One region of the Pseudoalteromonas tunicata genome, then DNA from elsewhere that is predicted to be linked to it. Evidence: predicted binding sites of a transcription regulator. Region 1 holds the regulator's gene; each other region holds the start of a gene.
The links. The regulator sigma-54, encoded in region 1, starts transcription at its own class of promoters, with help from an activator protein. The targets are predictions, from matches to a motif close to GTTGGCACGNNNNTNGNNT.
Positions count from the first base shown of each region.

Region 2: the regulator sigma-54 is predicted to act here: its motif matches at 1,881-1,899, upstream of PTUN_RS20860 (DUF3192 domain-containing protein).
Region 3: the regulator sigma-54 is predicted to act here: its motif matches at 1,720-1,738, upstream of PTUN_RS13965 (P-II family nitrogen regulator).

Region 1 is NZ_CP011032.1:3,623,008-3,627,297, forward strand. Features, by position in the region: gene lptC (LPS export ABC transporter periplasmic protein LptC) at 1-378, shown strand, start outside; gene lptA (lipopolysaccharide transport periplasmic protein LptA) at 368-868, shown strand; gene lptB (LPS export ABC transporter ATP-binding protein) at 865-1,590, shown strand; gene PTUN_RS16430 (RNA polymerase factor sigma-54) at 1,652-3,139, shown strand; gene hpf (ribosome hibernation promoting factor) at 3,165-3,452, shown strand; gene ptsN (PTS IIA-like nitrogen regulatory protein PtsN) at 3,455-3,904, shown strand; gene rapZ (RNase adapter RapZ) at 3,924-4,290, shown strand, end outside.
Region 2 is NZ_CP011033.1:791,181-795,470, reverse strand. Features, by position in the region: gene astD (succinylglutamate-semialdehyde dehydrogenase) at 1-363, shown strand, start outside; gene PTUN_RS20865 (DUF1338 domain-containing protein) at 428-1,231, shown strand; gene PTUN_RS20860 (DUF3192 domain-containing protein) at 1,458-1,838, opposite strand; partial or broken gene PTUN_RS20855 (alkaline phosphatase D family protein) at 2,004-3,049, opposite strand; gene PTUN_RS20850 (alkaline phosphatase family protein) at 3,049-4,176, opposite strand; gene PTUN_RS20845 (TonB-dependent receptor domain-containing protein) at 4,245-4,290, opposite strand, start outside.
Region 3 is NZ_CP011032.1:3,067,408-3,071,697, reverse strand. Features, by position in the region: gene PTUN_RS13975 (histidine kinase) at 1-365, opposite strand, end outside; gene PTUN_RS13970 (sensor histidine kinase) at 367-1,449, opposite strand; gene PTUN_RS13965 (P-II family nitrogen regulator) at 1,785-2,123, shown strand; gene PTUN_RS13960 (ammonium transporter) at 2,134-3,366, shown strand; gene hrpB (ATP-dependent helicase HrpB) at 3,523-4,290, shown strand, end outside.

The sequences.
Region 1 (4,290 bases):
AGCCACAAGGTATCAGCAACTAAAATGGAGCAATACCAAGACTTAGGTTTTACCCATTTTACTGCACCAGTTTTTACGCTTTATTCTAAAAATGGAATTTGGGAAATAAGTGCAGCTGAGGCAACTTTGTATGAAAGTAAAAAACTCATATTAGAAGTGAATGTTGAAGCTGTTAATTTAGATAAAACTGCCATGCTACAAAATATTAAAGCTGACTATATTGAAGTGGATATTACACATTCCACCATGCAATCAGAACGACCAGTTGAAATTACAGGGCCAAATATCTTAATCACAGGTAAAGGGCTTATTGCGAACTTTGAGTCCGAAGTTATTGAACTCATCAACCATACACAGACTATTTATTATGACCAATAAACCTATTCTTATTTTAGCATTATTAAGCATGAGCTTTTTTAGCTCGGCCAATAATGAAAAATCCCAAGTATTAATTGATGCCGATAAACAACAAGCTGAATTAAAAAGAAACGTGGTTATTTTTGAGAAAAATGTTGAAGTGACCCATGGAAAACGCATTATAAAAGCTGATTTTTTAGAAGCCTATCGCCGCGCAGAATTAGGTGAAAATAAAGAGTTATTAATCGCCAGAGGCCACCCTGCAAGATATTCAGAAACCTTGCCAGATGGTAATGTAATCACCGCAAGTGCCGACGAAATAAGTTATGACGTTGCCAGCGCAATATTGACCATTTCAGGCAATGCTTCCATTACCCAAAGCGGCCAAAAAATCAGTGCCGAAAATATAATTTATGATATTAACCAGCAACTTATTAGCGCTGAAAAGGCTGAAAACTCAAACCAACGAGTGCGTACAATTTTAACCGCTCCTGAAAAGGATAAAAAATGACAACATTAACCGCCACTCAACTTGCCAAAAGTTATAATGGCCGCCAAGTTGTTAAAAATGTTGGCATTGAAGTAAAGGCAGGCAGTATTGTTGGTTTACTTGGCCCTAACGGAGCAGGAAAAACCACCACTTTTTACATGATAGTAGGCTTAGTGCCAAGTGATAAAGGCCTGATCACCATTGATGATCTAGACATCACATTACTTCCCATGCATAGTCGCGCACGCTTAGGGATTGGTTATCTACCACAAGAGTCCTCAATTTTTAGAAAGTTGACTGTTTATCAAAATATCATGGCTATTTTAGAGACCCGTAAAGGCCTCAATAAGACACAACGTGAAGAGCAACTCGATAATCTACTTGAAGAATTTAATATTTGTCATATCAGAGACAGCCAAGGTATGGCGCTTTCAGGTGGAGAGAGGCGCCGGGTCGAAATTGCTCGCGCTTTAGCCGCCGAACCAAAATTTATTCTGCTTGATGAGCCTTTTGCTGGTGTTGATCCAATATCAGTGATAGATATAAAGAAAATTATTCGCCACCTAAAAAAACGTGGTATTGGTGTCTTGATTACAGATCATAACGTACGAGAAACCCTAGATGTTTGTGAAAAAGCTTACATTGTTTCTCATGGCGAATTAATCGCAACTGGAACACCAAAAGAAGTACTCGAAAATCAAAAAGTACGCGATGTTTACCTAGGTGAACAATTCAAGCTATAGTTAGTTTACTTCGTAACTAAGTGCCATCTATTTTAATAACTAAAAGGATTGTTAGGCGTCAATGAGGCAATCATTACAACTTCGTCTTGGGCAACAACTTACAATGACCCCACAATTGCAGCAAGCTATTCGCTTACTGCAATTGAGCACTTTAGATCTTCAACAAGAAATTCAAGAAGCACTTGATAGCAACCCTTTACTCGAGCTTGAAGAAACCGAATATAACAACGAAACCGAAAATAACGAAAACCAAGAGTTTCAAAACGATAATTATGATTCGGACTTTGAGCCAACGGCAGATGCTGAAATAGAAAGTTCAGATGCACTCAATAAAGATTCACTCACTGACGAATTACCTATGGATGTTGGCTGGGATGAATATATTAGTGCCGGTCCTTCAACCTCATCAGGCCCCGCTCCTGACAACGATACCATTTATCAAGGTAGCACCAGCGAAACATTACATGACTATTTAATGTGGCAACTGCGTTTAACTCGTTTTAGCCCAACCGATGAAGCAATTGCCATTGCCATCGTAGAAGCCATTAACGATGATGGCTACTTAACCCTTTCAACCGAAGATATTTGTGACAGCATTGGTGAAGGCAGTGATGGGTTAGCGGTTGAGCTAGATGAAGTGGAGGCGGTATTAAAACGCATTCAAGTATTTGATCCTATTGGAATAGCTGCAAGAAACTTCCCAGAATGTTTACTTATTCAACTTAATCAATTTGCAAAAGATACCCCTTGGCTGGCACAAACCAAGGAAATTGTTCAGCAACATATTGAACTTTTAGCGGCACGTGATTATCGAACTCTTATGAAAAAAACTAAGCTCAAAGAAGAAGAGCTTAAAGAAATCATGACACTCATTCATACGCTTAACCCAAAACCAGCTGATAGCATTAATACCGAACAGCCTGAATATGTTATTCCAGATGTTTCGGTGAAAAAAATTAAAGGTCGTTGGGTGGTTGAACTAAACTCAGATAGCATGCCTAAAATCAGAGTGAATGATCAATACGCGGCAATGAGCCGTTCAGTAAAATCGAGTGAAGACAGTCAATTTATTCGCTCTCATTTACAAGAAGCAAAATGGTTTATTAAAAGTCTTGAAAGCCGCAACGATACCTTGCTCAAAGTAGCAAATTGTATCGTACAACAGCAGCAAGCTTTTTTTGAACATGGCGACGAAGCCATGAAACCAATGGTTTTAAATGATGTTGCTGAAATGGTAGAAATGCACGAATCAACAATTTCTCGTGTTACAACTCAAAAGTTTATGCATACCCCTCGCGGTATTTATGAACTTAAGTTCTTTTTCTCAAGCCATGTCAGCACTGAAAATGGAGGTGAGTGTTCATCAACAGCAATTCGAGCACTGATCAAAAAGCTGGTAGCTGCAGAAAACCAAACTAAACCTTTGAGTGATAGCAAAATTGCAGATATATTGGCAGAACAAGGAATTAACGTGGCTAGACGAACTATCGCAAAATACCGCGAATCGCTATCCATTCCCCCGTCCAATCAGAGAAAAAGTTTAATCTGAGGCGTTTAATAGAAGGAAAATGCTTATGCAACTTAATTTAACTGGTCGTCACGTAGAAATTACAGAACCTTTAAGAGACTATGTCACTAACAAGTTCGCTAAGCTCGAGAGGCACTTTGATCATATCAATAACGTGCATGTTATTTTAGATATTGAAAAACTAGTTCAAAAAGCAGAAGCAACATTACATGTTACGGGAGGCGAATTGTTTGCCACTTCAGAACATGAAGATATGTACGCCGCCATTGATGCCCTAATTGATAAATTAGATCGTCAAGTTATTAAACATAAAGAGAAAAATTCACGTCATTAACCATGAAATTAAATTCTTTTATTTCTAAGGACTGCACCAAAGCTGCAGTCCTTTTTCATAGCAAAAAACGCATTCTTGAACACATTAGTGAACTTGCCCATCAAAAGCTTCCTGATTTATCAGAACAAGAAATTTTAACCGCCTTACTGAACCGTGAAAAACTCGGTAGCACAGGAATTGGCAGGGGTATTGCAATCCCTCATGGCCGCTTAGCAGGGTTAAGTGAAAGCTTAGCCATATTATTGGTCAATCAAGAAGCCATCGACTTTGATGCCATTGATAATAAACCGGTTGATATTTTTGTTGCACTGCTCGTACCTGATGCAGAATCACATAACCATCTAAAGACGCTTGCTGCAATAGCTGATAAACTGAATGACAAACAATTTTGTAAGCAATTACGCACCGCGCAATCCGACGAGGAACTGTTTTTGATTATTGACGCAGCGTAACCACAGAAGGAGAAGTACAGTGCAACTTATTATTATTAGTGGCCGTTCAGGATCAGGGAAGTCGGTTGCATTACGAGTATTAGAAGACTTGGGTTATTACGCTGTTGATAACATTCCAGTCAATTTACTTCCTTCGTTAGTTCGCAGTGTTTCAGATAGTTACGACAAAATAGCGGTCAGTATTGATGTCAGAAATCTTCCTAAAATTCAGCAAGAATTTAACGAGATTTTGGAATATTTACCTGAATTTGCCAAGCCTACATTATTTTATTTAGATAGTGACGACAATACGTTAATTCGTCGCTTTTCAGAAACCAGACGCTTGCACCCACTCTCAATAAATTCCCAGCCTCTTGATGCTGCCATAAAAGAAGAAAAAATATTAC
Region 2 (4,290 bases), on a different replicon from region 1:
AGCGCTTTACCTGATGAAGAGCATTTTGGCCCATTGTTAAAAGTGTATCGTTATGATGATTTTGACAGTGCAATCAATGAAGCTAATAACACTTCTTTTGGTCTTTCTGCAGGTATTTTAGCGGACGCGCAAGCAGATTATGATCACTTTTTTAAACGTATTCGAGCCGGTATTGTTAACTGGAACCGACCTATCACTGGTGCATCAAGTGCAGCACCTTTTGGTGGTATTGGGGCAAGCGGCAATCACAGAGCGAGTGCGTTTTATGCAGCCGATTACTGTGCTTATCCTGTGGCTTCGGTCGAGGCAAGTGCGGTTACGTTGCCAGAAATCCTTGCGCCGGGTTTAACAATTAGCGAGTAGCCTAGCTACTTATTTTATTTATTGTTAGCAGCCTATTAGGCTGCTTCTTATAAGGTTCAATACCATGCATAACGATGTAAACGCTTTATTTGCTAACTTATGGGATAACTATTTATCAGTGACACCATCTGCGGTTGAAGTTCACAAATTATTAGGCACAACACAACAAGACGATATTATTAACGATCACATAGCACTGCGTACGTTTAATATCGAAAAAGTAAGCCTTGAAAAATTAGCGGCTCACTTTTTAGCTGTCGGTTATAAAGAATGTGGCGAATACCACTTCGAAGCCAAAAAACTATACGCCAAACATTTTGAACATTCAGATCCGAAACAACCTAAAGTATTTATTTCTGAATTACTGATTGATCAGTGTTCTGAGCAATTACAAAAAATTGTCACCGACTTAGTTGATCAAATTGACCCAGATGCAGTGACTGCCGATAACTTTTTATACTCGGGCACACATTGGTCTGTCGATAGCCAAACCTATAAAGCATTATTAGCTGAGAGCGAATATGCTGCATGGATGGCTGCATGGGGTTATCGTGCGAACCACTTTACTGTAAATATCAACGAATTAAAAAACTTCGAGACCATTGAAAGTGTAAATGACGCACTCAAAAAAGCGGGTTTTGCCCTCAATACCTCAGGCGGCGAAATTAAAGGCTCAGCTGAAGTATTACTTGAGCAGTCCTCAACCCTAGCGGATGATTACACTGTGCAGTTTAGTGATGGCGAGATGACAGTACCAAGCTGCTTTTATGAGTTTGCACTGCGTTATCCGATGGCCAATGGTGAGCTATATACTGGTTTTGTCGCAGCATCTGCCGACAAAATCTTTGAAAGCACCAATGCTCGTTAATTGAAGCACTAATTAACCTCAAAAAGCGCCACATTTGGCGCTTTTTTTATGCGTATTTTTTAGTATCTACCCAATGGCTTTCAAGGTGCACGTAGGCTGGCCTTTGGTAAGAGTCAGGAATGGCTCTCAAAATCCTCCTAGAGCATAGATGCACTATGTAATTGAGGTGAAGGCGCGTGGCCAACACCCGAGCATCTTGAAAGACGACAGGTATAAATCCAGCAATCTAGAGCAATGGATTATAAGCCGCATCGCCCCAACCCACTAGCTGACCATTTTTAAATACCAGCGGTGTACATTCATCTTTAGTCATTTTACCATCAGAGTGAATGCTGTGAGTCGCGTAAAATAAAACTTGGTAATTTTCAGCGTTCTTAGTCACAAACTCCGAAAAGTTAGGGGTACCTAGGGTATTTAACACGGTTTGGTAAGTTTGAGAAAGTTGTAGGTTAGCAATTTTATTACGATTGTTTTCATGCTGTTTTTCCCACGAGCTTGTATTTGATGACGCCCAATGACTATCAACCTCACCATCGGATACCGCAACAACACAACCCGTTAACAAAGGCACTGCGCAGGCCGCAACAACTAATAGACGTAGATTCATTATTATTTTTCCTTTTGCACTTAATATAAGTTTCAGCCAATAAAGCAAATTCAAGGCCAATATTATTTTTTGTTTTATATCATACAGTTAATTAAATAAAAATGAAAATGGCATTTTTTCAAAGGTTAAATAAACGAAATTTTCGTTTATTTAACCTAAAAGTAGCTATTTTTTATAAGGGCTAATCGATGATAGCGTTAACGATTGTTTAATTATTTGCGAGCCATCTTGACGTTTTAATAAAAACTCAATGGTTGGATCAGCTTGCTGCCAATCTATCTCAAGTTGTCCGTAGTTTAATTCGGAAGTTGGCGCACCTACTCGATGTTGATTTGGGCTGATTGCTTTCCATTCTTGGGTAATACCTGAGCTTGTCATTTCATAAAGGGGATAATCTAAGTTTTTGCTAAAACGACTGAGTTCGCCCCAATGCGTATCACCACTGATGATCATCACGCCATTCACCTGATAGTGTTTAATCAGCTTCAATAAACGGTCGCGATCATTGGGGTAATTAGCCCATGACTCCCAGCCGGTAAATTCAGGTAATAACTGTAGACTTGACGCAATGATTTTCAACTTAGCCGGTTTTTGCAATTCAAGTTCTAGCATTGCCACTGATTTTCACCTAACATCGATGCCTTTGGATCAGTTGTTGGGCTATAAGGACCCATTTTATTTGGTTCACGCTTATTTTTATAATCTTGCGCGCTAACCTGTGCCAATGGACTGCGATTAAAACGTAAATCAGGCAAAATAATATGGACTTTATTGGCTTCGTCACCATAAAAATAACTGGTATAGATCCCATCTTTTTGGGTATAACGGGCTGAATCCTTTGGCTCTTGCCAAAAATCGAGCATCAGCTTACGGCTTTGCTCTTTCATCGGGTATTGGGCGCCGGCATCATTTTGACCAAAATCATGGTCATCCCACACAGCAATAAGCGGGGTACTTTGCTTGAGGGTTTTAAAGTCTGGATTATTGGCTAATTGTTGATATTTTGCGGCCATTAAGTTCATATCTTCGGTATCACCATAAATATTATCCCCTAAGAAAATGAACACATCGCCCTGCTCTTTGGCCACTTGGCCCAAGATTGGCATTGGTTTATCTTGATGTGCACACGAGCCAAATAGAATTTTTTGACTGGCGGCATGACCGTTTAAACTCAGTAAACTGGCAGCAATAATGGCTATTACTTTTTTCATTATTTGTCCTGCATTAGCATTTCGTTAATCACGCTACCCATATTCGGGTTAAACTGAGCGGGATCCTCACCTAATAACGTCAGCACGGTTGCTGCGATTTGTTTTTGTTTTAACTCGACTTTTGTTGTTTTTTCGCCTGCACTCACACCATCAAGACCAAGCGCCACCAGCCAAATATGCTCCGAACCTTCAATACCATTTTCAAAATTCTTTAAATCTTTCATGTAACCTTGTACCGCTGTTTTTGATGCATGATGCTGCCAATCACTCGCATGACTGCCTCGGCCATGATCGGTGGTCACAATCAAAACGGTATTATCTTTATAATGGGGATGATTCTGTAAGGTCTGCCAAAGATCGGCAATAAAAGCATCAGAACGTTTAGCAGCATCAAGATATTGATCGTAGTGGCCATCGTGCGCAAAATCATCCGTTTCACCTAATGAAATCACCATCGTTTTTGGCTGTTTATCGAGTAAATACGCTTTAGCAAAACGATAAGTAAAACTATCCAGTCGTACATTATGCCAAGGGCTTGGAATTTCAGTTTGCAATTGATTCAACAAGGTTATTTCTGGCGTTGTCACTTGTGTTTCAGGCATAAAACCTGCATTGACATAAACACCACTTCGCTCACTATTAATAATATATGGAAATACATCCCAGCCACCAAAGAGAGCGACTTTGTGCTGATATTTTGCTTTTGCATTCAACCATTCAAGATAGGTTTGATTTGGATTTTGGATTTTTTTGTTACTGTTGATACTGTCATCAACGATACCGGTAAAAATTTCACTGTATCCTGGATATGAAAAATGCCAATTGTTTGCAATTGACATATAAGAACCATAATCTCGATTACCTAGCATCACGCCTTGTTTAGCAACGTATTGCCAAAAAAAAGGCATTAACTTTTCTCGCCTGACTGTTAAGTTTTCATCCCAATATTGCGCAGTTGTTTTATCAATATCTTGCACAAAATCTTTGTTGTTCATTAACGTTGCATCCGCGCCCTTAAATACCTCTTGCCAGCGGACGCCATCGAGCGTGATGACAATCACATTTTTTTCTGCATGTACTTTGCTTATCGCTAGTAATGCGCTGATCCAAATTAGGTGTTTTAACATACTAAAGTCCTAAAACCTGCCAAACTTAATTGGCAGGTTGATATGTGATAAATGAAAGATTGCAGAAATTAAAAGTGTGCAGTAAAGGTTAATGTTGCAGTACGTGGGCCACCA
Region 3 (4,290 bases), 560 kb from region 1:
ATATCTTTAAATAAAGTTGCGAGTAATTGCTCTAACGTGTAAGGCGCAAACACCATAAACATAAGGTCTAGCAGCATATAACTGAGTGTTGTGATGGTTGTGATTAGGAGTAACCAAAGTACCTGCATTTTTATGGTGCGAATTTTACCTTCTTTGGCTTTATACATTCCTCGAACAATAACGTGAAAGGTAATAAAAAAATTAATGACGCTGATGAGCGTTTGGGCCACGATGTAGGGCTTGCCTGCTAACTCATTTAAGGTTGTAAATGAAGAGTAAGCTAAGTAGATGAATAAAATAACAAAAGAGATCCCCAAATATTGCCAATATCGTTTACCTGTTTGGGTGAGATAATTCCATTCCATATTATTTTTTCTTCATTGGTAAGGTGATGCGCGCGATAAAATGATCATCAATATGCTCTGTCGTGACAGTGGCATCATCATTGAACATTAGTGCCATGCGCTGTTTTAAATTGGTTAATCCGGTTCCTGTGCCGCTAGGTTTGTATGAGCCATGATAGATCGGATTCGATACCGTCAGCTGCCAATTGTGTTCAAATAAGAACGCATCTATTTTTAGCAAGCTTGGTTCAATGCGAGGTGCAATACCGTGTTTAATTGCATTTTCTAGTAAGGTTAGTAAGCCCATTGTTGGAATGGGTAACTCTAAACATTCATCAGGAATGTTAATTTCAATCAGCAGGCGCTCTTCAAGTCGAGTGTGCTCAATATCAAGGTAAAACTCACAGACGGCTAATTCATCTTTTAACGATACTGTAGGCTTTTGTTTTGAGCTTAAATTATAGCGAAACAGCTCAGTGAGTTTATCAACCAGCTCTTTTGCAATTTCTTTATTTTCGAAAATCATGCCTCGGATGCTGTTCATCGAGTTAAATAAAAAGTGTGGATTTAATTGACTCATTAATAATGCTAGTTGGCCTTCTTGCACTTTTTGTTTAATTGCTAACCGATTACGAACTCCAGTTAAGGCTAAGTAAGCCACTGCCCAAAACAGATATAAAAAGGTAATCGCTATAAATTTAAACAGCAATTTGCTGGTTTCCCACTTTGCTTGATAAAGATCATAAGCTTGCAATTCTAAACGATGCTCAACTCCGCCGCGAAAAAAGCGAGTTACTGCATTAAGGTCTGAATTGAGGAGCAGTTGAAAAGTATTGCTAAAGGTAATATCAAGGATTGTTGCAAAAATAATGGAAATAAACAGGGTTTTTGTAATGGTGCTTTTGAGCGCGTTTTCAGGCAAAAAGTGCTTTTGTGGTGCACGAATTATGAAGTGAGACAGCACAATAAAGAGTAATGAATTAAACGTTATTTGGCTCAAAACAACCCAATCTGGATAAATCGCAAAGGTGTGCTCTAAACCCGACATAAATTGTAAGCTAAACAAGGCTACAGCAGCTAAACCTTGAAGGACCCAATAAGTCATTCCCGCGTTATTCCTTTTTAAATTCGCTAATTCCCCTCAAGTTTTTGTTAAATGGAGGAGAAATCAAAGAGGCTATAGTGTGCTAAAAATATCAATAAATCAATCTGTAACTAAATTCGGGATTGTGGTTTTACGCACAGCTTGATTGCTATTGGTGAATAATGCACCACGATAGGATGTCTCGCTTGATTATTGCACAAATATGGTGCGTATTTGCTATTAAATTGTTAATGGTTTTGTTTAACACAATGAAAAAAAAGGTTTTTTAATATTGGCACAAAGGTTGGATTAGTCCGTTATCAACAGATAAATAAAAACGATAACGAGGGCTCACTATGAAAATGATTAGTGCAATTATAAAGCCATTTAAATTAGATGATGTGCGTGAAGCCTTATCTGATTTGGGGGTTGAGGGAATGACAGTGGTTGACGTCAAAGGATTTGGTCGTCAAAGAGGTCACACTGAGCTGTATCGCGGTGCTGAGTATCAAGTTGATTTCATTCCAAAGATTAAGATTGAAATAGCCACTCGCAGTGAAAACCTAGATCGCATTGTTGAAGCTATCACTAAAGTAGCTTCAACGGGCAAGATAGGTGATGGAAAAATTTTTGTTTATGACTTAGAGCAAATCGTGCGGATCCGTACCGGCGAACTAGATGAAGAAGCCATTTAAGGGGTAACAAATGGAAAACACGGTAATTGAATTAAAATTTGCACTCGATACGTTTTATTTTTTAGTGTCGGGAATATTAGTAATGTGGATGGCTGCCGGTTTTGCGATGCTTGAAGCTGGTTTAGTACGCTCTAAAAATACCACCGAAATTTTGACCAAAAACGTCGCTTTGTATGCCATTGCATGCACCATGTTTTTATTGGTTGGCTACAACATTATGTATGTGAATAACCCTGAAGGTGGCATTTTACCTACTTTAGGTGGTTTGATTGGTTCACAAGCAAGTGATGCCAATCATTCACTTGAGTCTGACTTTTTCTTCCAAGTTGTTTTTGTTGCAACAGCGATGTCGATTGTTTCTGGTGCTGTGGCTGAGCGCATGAAATTATGGGCTTTCTTAGCCTTTTGTGTTGTTATGACCGGTTTTATTTATCCTTTAGAAGGTTACTGGACATGGGGCGGTGGCTTTTTATCTAAACTCGGTTTTGTTGACTTTGCAGGCTCAGGCATTGTGCACATGGCCGGAGCTTCAGCGGCTTTAGCGGGTGTATTGTTATTAGGTGCTCGTAAAGGTAAATATGGTAAAAATGGGGAGATTTATCCAATTCCAGGCTCTAACTTACCGCTGGCAACTTTGGGGACTTTTATCTTGTGGATGGGTTGGTTTGGTTTTAATGGCGGGTCACAGTTATTGCTGTCTGATGCGGAAAACTCAACAGCCATCGGTAAAATTATGGTTAATACTAATGCGGCTGCGGCGGCGGGTGCAATTGCGGCCTTATTTGTTTGTAAAATCTTATGGCGTAAAGCGGATTTAACCATGGTACTCAATGGTGCACTCGCTGGATTGGTGGTGATCACTGCTGATCCCGCATCGCCATCGCCAGTACTTGCACTGTTATTAGGTGCGTTAGGTGGATCGCTTGTGGTATTTAGCATTGTATTTTTAGATAAAATGAAAATAGATGACCCTGTTGGTGCAATTTCGGTACACGGAGTATGTGGTGTGCTTGGTTTAATGTTAGTGCCGTTATCAAACACCGATGCCACGGTAGTGAAACAGTTAATTGGTACTGTTACTATTTTTAGTTTTGTGTTTATTGCTTCGTTGATTACTTGGTCTATTTTAAAAAGCGTGATGGGAATTCGAGTATCAGAAGAAGAAGAAATTAATGGTATGGATCAACATGATTGTGGTGTTGATGCCTATCCTGAGTTTGTTACTGTGCGTAGCAATATTTAAATCAGTCATAAGTGTTGTCAAAAGCCCATCGTAAGATGGGCTTTTTTTATGCAAAATATGGCTTGGAGTATTACGTTGAGATTACTCGGCACTTAGCTCGCATTGAAGTTGAATTTAGCGCTACAATATTGGCAAATTGATTGGTTGAGTTTTCTTGTGTTACCTGTTGAATCCATCTATCTCGAATTAGTAAACCGTTTAAAAACGCACAAAATTAATCTATTACAAGCACCTCCGGGGGCGGGGAAATCGACTTGGTTACCCTTACAACTGATGCGTGATAATGTATTTGGTAAAATCGTGATGCTGGAGCCTCGCAGATTGGCAGCACGTAATATTGCCAATTATCTAGCAAGTTGCCAGCAAGAGCCTTTAGGGCAAAGTATTGGTTTACGTATTCGCAATGAGCATATTTGCTCTAAAGCCACTCGCCTTGAAATCGTTACCGAAGGCGTTTTAACGCGAATGCTGCAACAAGACCCTGAATTAACAGGGATTGATTGTCTTATTTTTGACGAATTTCATGAGCGTTCATTGGCGGCTGATACGGCTTTGGCTTTTGCATTAGAAAGCCAAATGGCCTTTCGTGACGACTTGAGCATTTTGATAATGTCGGCCACCTTAGACAGCCAAAAGATTGCCGATACGTTAGGGTGTGATGTGCTGACAACTGATGGGCGGACCTTTCCAATTAGTGAGCATTATTGGCCTGTTGCTGATGAGAGCCAGTGGTTAGTTTCATTAGTCGCGTTAGTTAAACATGTCGCAGCCCATGAAGTTGGCAGTTGCTTAGTGTTTTTACCCGGTCAAAAAGAAATCAAGTATATACATCGAGCTTTAACAGATTTAGACCCTTTAATTGAAGTGCATGTTTTATTTGGTGAGCAAAATAAACAGCAACAAGAGCAAGCAATCGCGCCAATT